DNA from 3 places in the Brevibacillus nigriterrae genome. Region 2 is predicted to be linked to each of the others. Evidence: riboswitches for the same ligand, from Rfam matches in the RefSeq annotation. Region 2 holds a riboswitch; each other region holds the start of a gene.
The links. Region 2 has a riboswitch for thiamine pyrophosphate ahead of thiC (phosphomethylpyrimidine synthase ThiC). Riboswitches for the same ligand answer to the same signal wherever they lie in the genome.
Positions count from the first base shown of each region.

Region 1: another riboswitch for thiamine pyrophosphate. It lies ahead of thiM (hydroxyethylthiazole kinase); the one in region 2 lies ahead of thiC (phosphomethylpyrimidine synthase ThiC).
Region 3: another riboswitch for thiamine pyrophosphate. It lies ahead of ACPW7N_RS20965 (thiamine-binding protein); the one in region 2 lies ahead of thiC (phosphomethylpyrimidine synthase ThiC).

Region 1 is NZ_JBNCMT010000010.1:100,773-106,055, reverse strand. Features, by position in the region: gene ACPW7N_RS09800 (HD domain-containing phosphohydrolase) at 1-760, opposite strand, end outside; gene ACPW7N_RS09795 (YeiH family protein) at 1,048-2,109, opposite strand; gene ACPW7N_RS09790 (LysR family transcriptional regulator) at 2,255-3,163, shown strand; TPP riboswitch at 3,181-3,290, shown strand; gene thiM (hydroxyethylthiazole kinase) at 3,390-4,199, shown strand; gene thiD (bifunctional hydroxymethylpyrimidine kinase/phosphomethylpyrimidine kinase) at 4,229-5,062, shown strand; gene thiE (thiamine phosphate synthase) at 5,046-5,283, shown strand, end outside.
Region 2 is NZ_JBNCMT010000008.1:148,679-153,961, forward strand. Features, by position in the region: gene thiC (phosphomethylpyrimidine synthase ThiC) at 247-2,028, opposite strand; TPP riboswitch at 2,121-2,232, opposite strand; gene ACPW7N_RS08420 (DUF1516 family protein) at 2,352-2,690, opposite strand; gene ACPW7N_RS08425 (GNAT family N-acetyltransferase) at 2,942-3,424, shown strand; gene ACPW7N_RS08430 (ABC transporter ATP-binding protein) at 3,511-4,587, opposite strand; gene ACPW7N_RS08435 (ABC transporter permease) at 4,599-5,283, opposite strand, start outside.
Region 3 is NZ_JBNCMT010000033.1:46,814-52,096, forward strand. Features, by position in the region: gene ACPW7N_RS20955 (protein phosphatase 2C domain-containing protein) at 1-805, opposite strand, end outside; gene ACPW7N_RS20960 (GNAT family N-acetyltransferase) at 918-1,808, shown strand; TPP riboswitch at 1,857-1,966, shown strand; gene ACPW7N_RS20965 (thiamine-binding protein) at 2,155-2,442, shown strand; gene ACPW7N_RS20970 (ABC transporter permease) at 2,417-3,199, shown strand; gene ACPW7N_RS20975 (ABC transporter substrate-binding protein) at 3,232-4,293, shown strand; gene ACPW7N_RS20980 (ABC transporter ATP-binding protein) at 4,309-5,082, shown strand; gene ACPW7N_RS20985 (GNAT family N-acetyltransferase) at 5,182-5,283, shown strand, end outside.

The DNA.
Region 1 (5,283 bases), on a different contig from region 2:
TGTTACGAGAGAGCAGCCATGCACCAAGGGAAGAAAAGCCTAGTCCAATCAGTAAAATAACACCAGCCCAACTCCAGTAATTGGCACTAATTTCTTGAGAAACTTCCAGCAACCGAATTTGAGTTGCCAGGCTAAACAGGAAAAGAGGAACCGTTCCAATCAAAAAAGCACTTAATAGAAACTTGTGTTGAATGGTCACGATCACTTTTCCGTCAAGTGAAATGTCAGATCCATGCAGGTTGCGAGCCATGCTTTGAATGTAGGCAAGTATGGGCTTGATGGCTTCTGTCGTTAAAAAGAACTCAATCAAGGCGTGCATGCTAGCAATTAAGAATGCTCCTACTGTTGCCAGACCTACATAGTAGTACGGAAGACTCAGCAAGCCTTGATTGATGTTCCAAATCGTCATTGATATTGCCGGAATCGATAGTCCAAGAAAGTGTGGGCCGAATATCCGTTGAATAGAGAGATTCGGTAATTTATGTGTCTGATAAAAGGCCATTCGAATATGATCCATGCTGGGACTAGTGCTACAAAGAGCTGTTTTAATTGGCTTCAGGTGTTTGGAGAACATGGCATATTCCAGGATAAACATGATAAGTAGTGAAATTACGATTGTGAGCAGGATATGGAATAGCTCAGAGTTCTTTATCTGCAATGTAGTAAAAATCAGTGCTCCACCTACACATAAGACTGCTATTGCCGAGCCAATGATATAGTTTCTTATCAGTATCAATAGTAAGGATCGATAAATAGGCAAGATAGACCCTTCTTTCAACAAATCTTGGTTAATAGGAAGATTGAATAGCAGAATTAACTAGTTTAACAGTAACACATTTTGTTGGAGAGTCATATGAAAATATTTCAATTAAGGGAATAGTCAGTAAAATTAATTAAGCAAAAGAAGTAAAGTATCCGCCACTTTGAAAAGTGCCCATAAAAAGTACTCCCCCTTCGAAATCAACAGAAAAAGAAATCGAAGGAGGAGTATTCTTGTAATTGTCGGAAAATCCCTTCTTTTTGGGGGTGTTGAACCAGGCTGAATGTTTATAAAGTGATATAGGTCAGAACAGAGAGAAAGAGAGATGTGATACTGACAGCAACCAATGGGCGAAGTGCTTTGCTGCGTAATTCCTTGATGTTTACCTGTAACCCTAAGCCGACCATCGCCATTGCTAAAATAAATGTGGTGGCTTTGTTGATAAAGGAAAGCTGCTGGTCTGATACAGGTACATGGCTCCCCAGCAAATAGGTGCCGACGAAGCTCATGCAGACGAATCCTGCCAGGAACCACGGATATTCGATTTTTGCCTGGTTGTTTGCGGATGGTTGCTTTTTATTGACCCAGTATAAGAAGAGGAAGCTTAAAGGAATCAGGAGAAATACTCGACCTAGTTTTGCTAGAAATGCGAGTGTGAGCGCATCCTCGCCGCCTGCTGCCCCGGCAAGTGCGACGTGGGCAACTTCATGCAGGCTGATTCCCACCCAGATTCCGAATTGCTCGGCGGTAATGGGAAGGAACGGAAGAATAAGGGTATATCCGATGGCAAAAATCGTTCCGATAAAGGCGATAATACCGACGCTAACTGCTGTGTCGCCTTCTTCTGATTTGATGATGGGAGAAATGACGGCTATTGCAGCAGCGCCGCATACACCCGTTCCGACGCCAAGCAGCAATGAAGTTGTGCGATCGGCTTTTAGTAATTTGGCCAGCAGAAGCATCAATAGAATGGAAAAAGCGACGGTGCCGATATCTCTCAGGATGAGGCCGGTTCCTTGATGGAGGATGGTATCTACGTTCAGCTTTAATCCGTATAAAATGATAGCTATGCGCAAAAGCCTTTTGGAGGAAAACTGGATGCCTGAGCGTAAGGCTTGGGGGTATCCGAAGAGTTGACGGTAAATGACAGCAAGCAGGATGGAAAATGCCAAGGGTCCAAGCTGACCGACGATCGGCAGTTGAGTCATTCCGAAGCCGATAAGAGCAATCAAGAATGTAAAGAGAACTCCCCCTGCGAATGCAGCCCCAGGAGCGAGTTTACTGGGAAGTTTCTTGTCTGAAATGGGGGGTTGGGGTAGTGACTTGCTGTATGGCAAAGATGCTTTCATGACGGTTTCACTCTCTTTCTTGAATGGGAGACACTTTCAGATTAATACGTTCTTTATCATAAGGAAAATAAATCATTATAATCGTTACGATAAGTAATCATGTATAATAGAAATATTACTTCAAGCTGGCAGGTGGTCACGTTCAATGGATCAACAATTATTGGTGTTTGTCACTGTCGTAGAAAAAAAGAACTTCTCTCGAGCGGCAGAAGAACTACTAATGACACAACCTGCAGTAAGCCAGTATGTTCAGGCATTAGAGCGTTCTTTTGGCACTCGACTGTTAGAGAGAAACAACAAATTTGTCCGACTGACCAAAGCAGGAGAAATCGTCTACCATCATGCAAAGGAAATCATCAGCTCTTACAACCGAATGAAGTATCTGGTAGATGACATGCTGCATGTGGCGAGTGGAACAATTGCCATTGGTGCGAGCTACACCTATGGAGAGTACATTCTTCCTCATGTCATTGCCAGCTTGCAAAAGAGATATCCGCTCATCCAACCGTCTATTAAGATTGGAAATACGCGTGAGATAGCTGAATCCGTGCTGAATCATGAAATTGATGTAGGGGTAATAGAAGGAAAATACCATCACGATAATCTGTACATCGAGCCAATTGCAGATGATGAAATGGTGGTAGTGGCAAGCTCCGAACATCCGTTAGCAACAAAAGATACAGTAACAGTTGCTGACTTGGCAGAAGAGAGATGGATTGTGCGGGAAATGGGCTCCGGTACCCGTGATACAACAGATCGAATGTTCGCTGTAAACAACCTGCAGCCTGCAAATCTTATGGAGTTCGGGAGTACACAACTCATTAAGGAGTCAGTGGAAGCGGGGTTAGGCATTTCACTGCTTTCCGAGGATGCGATCAGAAAAGAAGTAACACTGGGGACATTACAGATACTGCCGGCCACTATTGAACCCGTCATTCGGCAATTTACCATGATCACCCTGGCGTCCCATTTCCAAACGAAAGCAGTAGAAATGTTTGTAGATTTATTGCGGAGTTCATCTGAGGATATTGCATTCAAAAAAGGTTCAAGGTAATCTTTTAATAAGAGAATTGAATAGTCTTCGGGTGCCTGTGGAATCAGGCTGAGATTACAGCTAAGCTGCTGTTGACCGTTTGAACCTGTTGGGTAATGCCAGCGTAGGGAGTGTTGCTAGTGACCAATCGTGCACTTTTGCTTACGCAAGAGTGCTTTTTTATTTTTTCTCCCGGGCTTGCCAACGGAGTTCAAATCAAAAAACGAGTAGAGGGGAATGTCTATCCATGAAAAATCAAGAAATCTGCGCATTGTTAGAGAAGGTTCGTACGCAAAATCCTTTGGTACATAATATTACCAACGTTGTGGTAACCAATTTTACTGCCAATGGATTATTGGCGTTGGGAGCTTCACCTGTCATGGCTTATTCTAAGCATGAAGTTGCAGATATGGCGAAGCTTGCGGGGGCATTGGTTTTAAATATAGGGACACTGAACGATGCAGAAATCGAGTCGATGATCATTGCTGGCAAGTCGGCTAATCAGCATGGAGTGCCAGTCATTTTGGACCCGGTCGGAGCAGGAGCGACTGCCTATCGTACACAGACTGCACAACGAATTGTAAAAGAGGTACGGGTTTCAATCGTGAGAGGGAATGCGGCTGAAATTGCTAACGTAGTTGGGGAAGCATGGGCAATCAAGGGTGTCGATGCAGGGGAAGGTTCAGGAGACGTAGTTGCCCTTGCGCAAAAAGCGGCGAAAGCACTCCAAGCAATGGTGGTTATTACAGGAAAAGATGATGTGATTACAGATGGGGAAACAACATACCTCGTACACAATGGCCATCCTATCCTTACCAAAGTGACAGGAACAGGCTGCCTGCTCACCTCTGTAATCGGCGCATTCGCTGCTGTGTCCGAGGATAAGCTTCGTGGAGCAGTGGCAGCACTTGCCTGCTATGGAGTGGCTGCACAAATTGCATGGAGCAACCAGGGAGAGAACGGCCCGGGAAGCTTCCAAATTGAGTTTTTGAATCAACTTTCAAAGATAAATGCTGACAATATCATTGAAATGTCTTCCGTATCGAAAGTGGGTTAAATTTCAAAGGAGAAATGAGGTTGGAAAAGATGGTGAAACCATATAAGGCATTAACAATTGCCGGATCGGACAGTGGTGGAGGTGCTGGCATTCAAGCGGATCTCAAAACCTTTCAAGAGCTCGGAGTATTCGGAATGTCAGCATTAACGGCGATTACTGCACAGAATACGTTGGGTGTGCACGGAGTCTATCCGTTACCAGTCGAAGCCGTGGAGAAGCAAATCATCGCCATCGGTGAAGATATGGGTACCGATGCAGTCAAGACAGGGATGTTGTTCAGTGGAGAGATTATCCGTTCTGTTGCCGACCAAGTGAAAACATACGGATGGAACAAGCTTGTTGTTGACCCTGTCATGGTTGCCAAAGGAGGATCTCCGCTGTTGCAGCAGGAGGCAATTCAATCATTGAGAGAACACTTGCTGCCGTTGGCTATGGTCGTTACCCCGAATATCCCGGAAGCTGAATTGTTGACAGCTATAACGATTGACTCGCTGGAAAAAAGAAAGCAAGCAGCCCGTTCCTTATTCGAGATGGGAGCAAGACACGTGGTTATGAAAGGTGGTCATGCCGATGATGAGGAAACGGTCATTGACCTTTTGTTCGACGGGAAGGAATTCATTTCTTTCGAGAGCAAGCGTGTATCGACTAGACATACCCATGGAACAGGGTGTACGTTCGCCGCAGCAATCACAGCAGAGTTGGCGAAAGGCAGAAGTGTATCAGAAGCGGTCATGACAGCCAAGCAGTTTATTTCAGCAGCGATTGAAGATGAATTGGGTATTGGATTGGGTCATGGACCCACCAATCATTGGGCATATAACAGAAGACGGGTAAATGGGGTAAACCATCATGCAAATGAATAATGCAGCTTTGCGGAAACAACTGTCTCTTTACTTCATTATGGGCAGTAACAATTGTGAAAAAGACCCGGTATTCGTCCTTCAAGAGGCGATTCGAGGCGGAATCACGCTGTTTCAATTTCGTGAAAAAGGCCATACAGCACTAGCTGGAGCAGCAAAATTCGATCTTGCGAAGAAGCTTCAGGAGGTGTGCAAGCAACATAACATTCCGTTTATTGTGAATG
Region 2 (5,283 bases):
AGCGAAAAAAACTGTATAGATATTTATTGGGGAAGAGAGAAACCTAGTAAAAAGGAACGTGATACTAGGTTATAGCAATTCCAATAAATAACAATACAGTTTATGAAAGGGGGGGAAGTTTGCTTGTTCGATTGTCTACTATATTCACCCTTGTACAGAGATAAGCTTGTTCAATGAGCGTATCATTTATGTACACAAAAAAAGACCGCCATGAATGAACTAGAGTGCACCCCCTGCTGTTTTTCTCTATCTATAAATTTCGTTTCCCGCTTCCTTGAATTCATTCGACTTTCTCTTCAATCCTTCTTCAATAGCCTCCTGATCTCCAAACCCATGTTGTTTCGCATAATCACGAATGTCCTGAGTGATCCTCATACTGCAAAACTTTGGTCCACACATCGAGCAAAAATGTGCCGTTTTTGCTCCCTCAGCGGGCAGTGTTTCGTCATGATACTCCATTGCCCTTTCAGGATCTAATGATAAATTGAATTGATCCCTCCAACGGAATTCGAAACGAGCCTTGGACAGGGCATTATCTCTTTCTTGAGCTCCTGGATGTCCTTTTGCCAAATCTGCTGCGTGTGCCGCAATTTTATAGGCAATTACCCCTTCACGCACGTCATTCTTATTCGGCAGGCCAAGATGTTCTTTTGGAGTGACGTAACACAACATAGCAGTGCCAAACCACCCAATCATGGCGGCACCAATCGCTGATGTTATATGATCATACCCTGGAGCAATATCCGTAGTAAGTGGGCCAAGTGTATAGAATGGAGCTTCCTGACAGACCTCCATTTGTCTCTCCACATTTTCCTTAATCATGTGCATCGGAACATGCCCCGGACCTTCAATCATCACTTGCACATCATGTTTCCACGCAATTTGTGTAAGCTCACCCAACGTATCCAATTCTGCAAACTGCGCTTCATCGTTGGCATCGGCTATCGAACCTGGCCTTAGTCCATCTCCGAGAGAAACGGCGATATCATACGTTTTCAAGATTTCACATATTTCTTCAAAATGGGAATAAAGGAAATTTTCCTTGTGATGGGCAAGGCACCATGCCGCCATGATAGAACCGCCGCGAGATACAATCCCTGTAACACGCCTTGCAGTTAAAGGAATATAGCGTAAAAGCACGCCTGCGTGAATTGTAAAATAATCTACTCCCTGCTCTGCCTGTTCAATCAGCGTATCTCGGTAAATCTCCCAACTTAATTCCTCAGCTTTTCCACCGACTTTCTCTAATGCTTGATAGAGAGGCACAGTTCCAATCGGTACAGGAGAGTTGCGAATGATCCATTCACGAGTTGTATGAATGTTTTTACCTGTAGACAAGTCCATAATGGTATCAGCACCCCAACGTGTTGCCCATCTCATCTTCTCTACTTCTTCTTCGATCGATGACGCCACAGCGGAATTCCCGATATTTGCATTAATTTTCACCAAAAAGTTGCGTCCAATTATCATCGGTTCACTTTCAGGATGATTAATATTCGCAGGAATGATGGCTCGACCTGTTGCAACCTCATTGCGAACAAACTCCGGGGTTACATTTTCTCGAATGGCTATGTACTCCATTTCAGGAGTGATCATTCCTTTTTTTGCATAATGCATTTGTGTTACATTTGCACCTGCTTTGGCTCGCAATGGCTGACGATTCAAACCGGGAAATACATCTACTTGTTTAACGAATTCGTCTGCTTTATAACCGTTGTCCTCTGCTTTGATGAGTCTGCCCTCGTATTCTTCAACATCATTACGCTCAAGTATCCAATTTCGACGGTTTAATGGTAGACCTTGACGGATATCTGTCTTGATCTCTGCATCGGTATACGGGCCACTGCAATCATAAACTCTCACAGGCTCATTAAGTTGTTCGCTATCAGAAGCTAGAGTTGGGGTTAAGGCAATCTCACGCATTGGTACTCTGATATCCTCTCGTGAACCTTGAATGTACACTTTCTTGCTCCCTGGAAATGCTGAAACATCAGGAATTACTTCGCTACTTTGGTTTTTGCTTGCCATTTCATTTCCTCCTTAAAATGAATGTGAGCAAGCGGAGAAGCCATTTATGTACACAAAAAAAGACCGCCACGAAAAAGAAGCGGTCTTTGAATACACAAAGACAATAACTTTCCTCCGCTGGCATTACCCAGATCAGGTATTACGGTCGACAGCATATCGGCTATCCTCTCAGCCTGGCTTTACCAAGCTCCCGTTACTATTCAGTTGTCTTTTATATCCTATTACAAACTTGGTTTATGATTCAACCTGTTTTTTTTGAAAAGTAATCTTCGGAGAAATCCAGAAAGTTTACATAACATTTATTATGTTATCATTATCAAGTTCTATCCTAAAACAACATACCCATAATAGAGTACAAGTAACAAAGAAACAGCGAACAGCCCCCAGAAAAGTGAGACTGGCTTTCCTTTTTTGCCCCTTACCAGGATAAACTCAATAAAGAACAGAACCGCTATACCAAAAATCGATTTGACTACCGCCTGGCTGGCAAACTGATAAAGCGAGAGCATATGACCGCCAGTCGCTAGAACTAGCAGATAAAACAATCGCAAGATCATGTGTGTGATTTTTTGTGCTTTTTCCTTCCCTTGGACAAGCATGACATAACTGACTACAAACAAGAGTAAGGTGAGAAACCAGGTGGTTACGTGCATATGTATCATTTGTCTGCCTCCTTTCTTCCAACTTCTTCGTTGAACCGTTCTGTTTGGACGCGTATGTACAGAAGTTTTCGAATTATCATATAAGCATTTGCTTATTTCTTTTTTGCTATTTTTATCATACTTACATACTTATATCTGGTCAAGAGAACGGTGTAAGCAAAAAATACATTTTTACCAGCAACAGGATTGCTAGATGATTCGAAAATTGCTATTAATTTAGATAAGTAAAAATGTTTTTGTTGGAGGTTTAAATGGAACTTCTTTTCTATCAGTCAGAACATGATGATGTACTCAAAACATTTTCTCTCCCTGAAGAACAAGCGCAATTTACCGGCCTCCCTATCGAGGTACTTGATGTAACACTTGCTGATCCAAACCGACATGCGATCTGTATAATGGCGGAGGGTGTACCTGTTGGATTCTTTGTCCTGCATGAACGATCGGAAGAACCGCCAACCCAAAATCCAAATGCCCTTGTCCTCCGTGCCTTCTCTATCAACTATATTCATCAAGGTAAGGGCTATGCCAAAGCTGCAATGAAACTTCTACCTGACTTTGTAATGAGACATTTCCCTCACATAGATGAAGTAGTCCTCCGAGTGAATGAGAAAAATCACGCTGCAAAACAGTTATATGTTACCTACGGATTTCTCGACAACGGGTTAAAAGGTATGGGGCCGATCGGACCACAAAGTATTTTGCAAATGCCCATCTCTACAAGTAACAAGCAGTAACCAAACCAAAACCTTGCGAAAGTTTGTCTGATCGCAAGGTTTTTTTTATGTCCTTATGACACAGCCCAGTCAGGTTCACTCATTTGTTAGTTGGCTAATACAACTGCCCTCTGCTGATCCCAGCTAAGAAACACTTCTTCTCCTTGTGAAATGAATTCTTCTGTCGAGGCAGATTGAACCACAGACACCTCTTTGCCTGTGGGAAGAGTGACAATGGTTTTATAGACAGAACCGATAAAGACTCTTTCAGTAACACGTCCTACCAGGCACCGCACTCCCTCTTCGTGCTGCTTCTTGATGGTAACTTGTTCCGGACGAATCGATACGTACACGTCTTCCCGTTCATTTGTATTGAATTGACGCGGAAAGGTAAAACGAACCCCTTCGATGATTACTTCCTGTAGTTGCTCACTAGACGCAGCCACTTTTCCTGCCAACAGATTGGTCTCGCCTATGAAGTCTGCAACGAATCTCGTCCTAGGATGATTATAGATTTGATCGGGTGTATCGATTTGTTCAATTCGACCATTGTTCATCACAGCAATCCGATCAGACATGGTAAGTGCTTCTTCCTGATCGTGTGTCACATAAATAAAAGTAATACCCAGCTTCTGCTGCAAATGCTTCAATTCAAATTGCATTTGTTTGCGGAGTTTCAAATCCAGCGCTCCCAGTGGTTCGTCCAGCAAAAGCACCGTCGGATTATTGACGATAGCGCGGGCAACAGCCACCCGTTGTTGTTGTCCGCCTGAGAGCTCACGAGGTTTGCGTGTAGCAAAAGAATCCATCTGTACGATTCGCAAAGCATCTTGCACACGGCGATTGATCTCTTCTTTCGCCGTACCTTTCATCCGCAACCCATAGCCAATATTGTCACTGACATTCATGTGAGGAAACAACGCATAATTTTGAAAGACGGTATTAACGTCTCTCTTATTGGGAGGCAAGTTGGCTACATGCTTCCCTTCCAGCAAAATGTCTCCTGACGTGGGCTGCTCAAATCCGGCAATCATTCGAAGTGTCGTTGTTTTGCCGCACCCACTAGGTCCAAGCAAGGTCAAAAACTCACCCTTGTACACGTCAATATCCAAATCCTTTACAATCGGGGTGTCTCCAAACTGCTTGTTGACGCCAATCAAGCGAATCGTAACTTCTTTCGACATCCCTTCCCCCCCTATCCCTCTTTGCTGGTAAGCTTCGTTGAGATCACGATTAGTATTAGCGAACATAAAAAGACAAGTGTGGAGATTGCATTCACTTCAGGGGTGATCCCGTTCCTGGTCATTCCCCAAATCTGGATCGGCAACGTGTTGAATACACCATTCAAAAAGAAAGTGACCGGAATTTCATCCAGCGACAGTGTAAACGCAAGCAGTGCTGACCCTATCAAGGAGGTGCTGATATTCGGAAGGATGACGTGCCAAAACGTCTGAAAGCGGGTCGCCCCCAAATCGGCAGATGCCTCTTCAATCGTGCGGTCCATCCTTTTTAGCCGAGCAAACACCTGTGTCATGACGATGGCGATCAAAAACGTAGAGTGGCCGATAATGACGGCTAACATCGACTGTTTGATGCCGATTTCCTGGAAGAAACTGAGCATGGCCACACCAGTCAGAATCCCTGGCAAGATCAACGGGAGCAGCACAATTCGCTCGAAGATTTTTTTGCCTGGAAAATCAAAGCGATCCAGAGCAAATGCTGCTGGAACCCCCAGCAATATGGCGACGGTCGTACTGATCAGAGCGACCAGCACTGAATTTTTCAAGGATTCAATCAAAGCCTTGTTCTCTGCCATCACAATATACCATTTCAAAGAAAATTGGGTAATCGGAAAACTGTTAACACTGTCTGCATTAAAG
Region 3 (5,283 bases), on a different contig from region 2:
TCTTAAAACGTATGTACTTCAAACATTCTGGATCTTTTTCTTCGATGTCCAGAATATGATCGGTGTAGGCATCAAGCCCAAGAGACAATATGTATGCTACCATCTTACCCCAGTCCGGGCTGTGCCTATAATCAGTTTCAGGCAGGAAAAGCCCATCTGTTACAAGTACAAGTCTGCGAACATTGTTCCTGCTGATTTTTCCATAGTCGAGAAATTTGTTGGCATCCTTTTCACCGTTCAAAACCCCATACCCTCCCTTGGTGTTGCTGAGGTATCGGTTCTGCTTCAGCCGCTCTCTGACCAATTCTATTAAATCTGACCGCAGTCGCATCCCTTGGGCAATTCCTTTTTCCCACTGCTCAAAAGCGATGTTTTCCAAGTGAGCCACCTGCGGATATGTCAGGACCCGAATAGTGCCATCGACGTTCTCGGTGAATATCATACAATCACCTGTTTGGACGAACTCGATGAAGTCATCCGAGATTCTTGCCAGAGCAACTGCTGTACCCCACAAAGCTTCTTTTTGGGACATGTCTATCTGCGCTTCTTCCATGGCGTCACGGAGCTTTCTATTTGCTACCTCCACTTCAGCAAGTAAATCTGGGAGGGTAGTCAGTTGCTCGAAGTGATCTTTTACAAGAGTAGAAGCTATTTCTCCCCCTTTGCGCTGATCGCTGCTTACATAAGGAATAAGTGAAGACACACCGTCCAATACCCCGTATAATGAAAGCGATGGATTACATACAATCGCATCCTCGTTACTGCTTCCTGTTCCTTTTACTGAAATTATTTTTATTGCTGACAAGTAGCACCCTCCCATTTTTCTATTAATTTAGAAAAATTGTATCACAACACACAATACTCACCAATCAGACATAATGGACAGCGAAAATTTTATCTCATGAAGGAGGCTTCCCATGATTTTGTACAGAAAAGCGACAATGGAGCATTTCAGTGAAGTCTTGCATTTTATCGCAGGATTGAATTGCCATCGGGAATTCAACAATCCGTGGCTCGGCTCCGATGAGGCAACCATTAAGGATCGACTCCAGTCCCTCCCGTATATTCCTTTCGAGGAAGCATTTTTCCTCGCCTTTGAGGAAGAAAGGTTGGTTGGCGTTCTAGGGTTTGCCGCTTTTCCTGAAACCGGGCAATTCCGGTTGCTCGGACCCTATGTCCAGCATGAGAACTGGAATGAAATCTCCCTTGCACTTTATCATCAGGTGCTTGAGACCATTCCCGATACTTACGCTACCTGCAGAGTGTCCATCGACAAACTAAACGCTCAATGTGCATCGTTGTTTCAAGAGCTTGGATTTGCAGAATACAATGCGGAAGCCCTTCTCTCTCTTGAATTGAGCCGTTACCAGCCACCCACACTTGAACCACTTTCATCCGATCTGACAATTACTCCTTATACTGATCAGTTTCAAGAGGCTTTTGACAAGCTGCATCCCAAAGAAGCCTACTTCAGCAGCAACGATATTATTAACCAGCTTTCGGAGACAAAAAAGATGTTTATTCTCTGCCGGGACGGGTCCGAACTCATTGGCTATACTTATGTGGAGGCAATCCCTGAGAATAGCACTGCCGAAATATGTTTCCTGCGTGTGGATGAGATCCATCGGAACAAACAGTATGGCACACACCTGATTGCCTACGTCATTCAGTGGGGCCAGGAATGCCAGGGAATTGAAAAGCTTGAATTGTCTGTTCGGATCGCCAATATCCATGCCCGCAGACTTTATGATCGTCTGAACTTTGATGAGACAGCAGTTTGTGTGAGTCTGGAAAAACAACGAGCCTAGAAAATGATTTACACCAGTTAACTGTAATCCTATAATGGTATTCAGAATTGCATAGCTTGGGGGAGCTGAGTGAGCTTGGCTGAGAGGGTACCCGCTAATGTACCGACCCGTAACCTGATCTGGGTAATGCCAGCGTAGGGAACACTCGACACAACGTATTATCGTGCTGTTTTCAAGGCTGTCCATACCGGACGGCCTTTTTTTGTGAAAAACGTCTCGACGTTTTCATAAAAGTGGATGTGACCGCTTGCGGTCAAACAAAACGGTCATGACCGTTTTGTCTGAGTTTTTCTATTGCGTAAGCTCACTGGAAAAGGGAGAAAATTTAGGAAAGGAGGCACAAATCATGCCTATCGTTAATCTTGGATTTCAGGTTTTGCCCAAAGTGGCTGACGGAAATTCCTACGCAGTCGTAGATAAAGCCATTGAAGTCGTGCAAGCGTCTGGTGTGAAGTATGAAGTGGGTGCAATGGAAACGGTAATGGAAGGTGAACTGGACCTTCTGATCGATATTGTCAAACGTGCACAGGAAGCATGCATTGCAGCAGGAGCTTCTGAGGTGATGACCCATATGAAAATCCACTATCGACCTGAAGGAGTTTCTATGGATGAGAAGCTTGAAAAGTACCGCTAAAATTTTTGCTTCCGGGTACTTGCCAGTCGGTCTGCTCCTTCTTTTGCTGATCGGCTGGGAGATCGGTGTTCAGGTCAGCAACGTGAAAGCCTGGATTCTGCCGGGGCCCATCCAAGTGTTTCGTTCCTTGTGGGAAGCGAGAGAACTCATTTGGCAGCACAGTCTTCAAACGCTATATGAGGCTCTATGGGGCTTTACTATTGCCATTCTCCTGGGGATAACAATCGCTACGCTGATGGATATGTCCTCCTATTTGCGCAAGGCAGTTTATCCATTGCTGGTCGTCTCCCAGACGATCCCGATCATCGCCATCGCTCCCCTGTTTTTCATCTGGTTTGGCTATGGCATCACACCCAAGATTGTGGTTGTGGCCCTCGTCTGTTTTTTCCCGATTACCGTTAATTTAGTGGACGGCTATCGCCTGGTTGACCAGGATATGATCCGCCTGCTCACTTCTATGGGAGCCGGACGGGGACAAATTTTTCGGATGGTCAAGCTTCCCGCCGCACTCCCCTTCTTTTTTTCCGGTTTACGAATTGCGGGAACTTACAGCATCATGGGAGCAGTCATCGGCGAATGGCTCGGGGCAAGCAAAGGACTAGGGATTTTGATGACTCGCTCATCACAATCATTCTTGACGGATCGGGTATTTGCCACGATCTTCACTATTTCGTTATTAAGTCTCGTCATTTTTGGATTCATTGAATTGCTAGGTAGAATCATCATGCCATGGAATCAGCAAAGAGAACGATCATGACCATTCCACGCATACGACAAAGGAGAACACACATGACTACAAAATCAAAGCGTTCCTTCTGGAAAACTCTCTCTACCCTTTCTCTCGCTCTTAGCTTCGTGGTAGCCGGATGCGGACAAACCACTCCAGGACCTGAAAAAGCGGCTCAACCCGATCAAGCAGGTCAGCCAGCAGCACAAGCGCCAGCCCAACCTCAAAAAGTGACCGTCATGCTCGACTGGTTCCCGAATACCAATCACACCGGATTATATGTAGCAAAAGATAAAGGCTTTTACAAAGAGCAGGGCCTTGAGGTAGACATCGTACAGCCTGGTGAAGGAACCGTTGCCAATCAACTGGTTGCGGCAGGCGAGGTAGATTTCGCCATCAGCTATCAGGAAGCCGTGACACAAGCGAGAGCAACCGATATCCCGCTCGTCTCCATCGCAGCGATTATTCAACATAACACATCTGCATTCGCTTCACTCAAAACGGCGAATATTCAATCACCGAAGGACTTTGAAGGAAAGCGCTACGGCGGCTGGGGGTCCCCGGTGGAAGAGGCAGTAATTAAAGCCGTGATGGACAAGGCAGGAGCCGATGCTTCCAAGGTACAAAATGTCACGCTAGGCGCAACCGATTTCTTCACTTCCATCGGCCGAGATGCTGATTTCGAGTGGATCTATTACGGCTGGGACGGCGTAGAAGCCAAGCGCAAGGGAATCGATCTGAATCTGTTGATGCTCAAGGACCTTGATCCAGCTCTTGACTACTACACCCCTGTAATTATTACGAATGAAAAAAATGTGGCAGAGAAGAAAGAGCTCGTGAAAAAGTTCATGACGGCTACAGCGAAAGGATACCAAACAGCGATCGAGAATCCTGGCGATGCTGCTGCGATTCTGATCAAGAATGCTCCTGAGTTGAATGCCGATCTGGTTAAGGCAAGTCAGGAATGGGTAAGCACGAAATATCAGGACGACGCAGCACAGTGGGGTATCCAAAAAGAAGAAGTATGGACCAACTATGCAAAATGGATGCACGACCGCAAATTAATCCCGAAAATGGTTGAGGCGAACAAGTCGTTCACAAACGAATTCTTGCCTGCCCCTTAATAAGTGGGTGAATGCATGAACCTTCTTGAACTTGATCGTATTACCAAATCATTCACCACTGCTGCAGAACCCGTGACTGCCATCAGTGATGCATCGCTTACTGTTGGTAAAGGCGAATTCGTCAGCCTGATCGGCCCAAGTGGTTGTGGCAAAAGCACGATCCTCGATATCGTAGCGGGGTTAACTTTACCGGATGAAGGCGTGGTCTCCATCAATGGGCAGGTCATTACGGGACAAAAAGGTCTGGTCGGTTATATGCCGCAAAAAGACGTCCTTTTTCCGTGGCGCACGATTCTGGATAACGTCATCGTTGGGCTCGAAGTACAAGGAATGAGGAAGGCAGAGGCTCGTGAGCAGGCGATCCAGCTCTTGCCCTTGTTTGGCCTTGAAAAGTTTGCCTCCAGTTATCCCGACTCCTTATCGGGTGGAATGAAGCAACGTGCCGCTTTCCTCCGAACCTTTTTGGCGAAAAAGGAATTGATGCTGCTTGATGAGCCATTCGGCAAACTGGATGCACTTACTCGCATGGAGATGCAGCAGTGGCTGCTTTCCATCTGGCAGACTTATCAGCACACCGTTCTGCTGGTGACCCATGATATCGACGAAGCCATCCTGTTGTCTGACCGGATTTATTTCTTGTCGCACAGACCAGGGCGGATCATCGCCGAAGTGGAGGTCTCTCTTCCCCGCCCACGCCTGCGGGACTCCAGGTTAACCCTTGATCCAACATTCATCGCCATCAAGAGACAGTTACTCGAATTGCTTGGCGCTGGCGACCAAACAAGTTAATTAGCAAAAAATAGGCCAGTCGAAACACGAAATGAGTGTTAGACTGGCTTTCGTTTCGTTTGTTACAATATTTACAAAAAAACAGAAGAGGTGAGTAGAATGGAAAATCCAATGACAGGCAACGTCCAATTGCGAGATGTACATAATGAAGACTTATCCATATTTTTTGAACAACAATTGGATATGGAAGCTAGTTATATG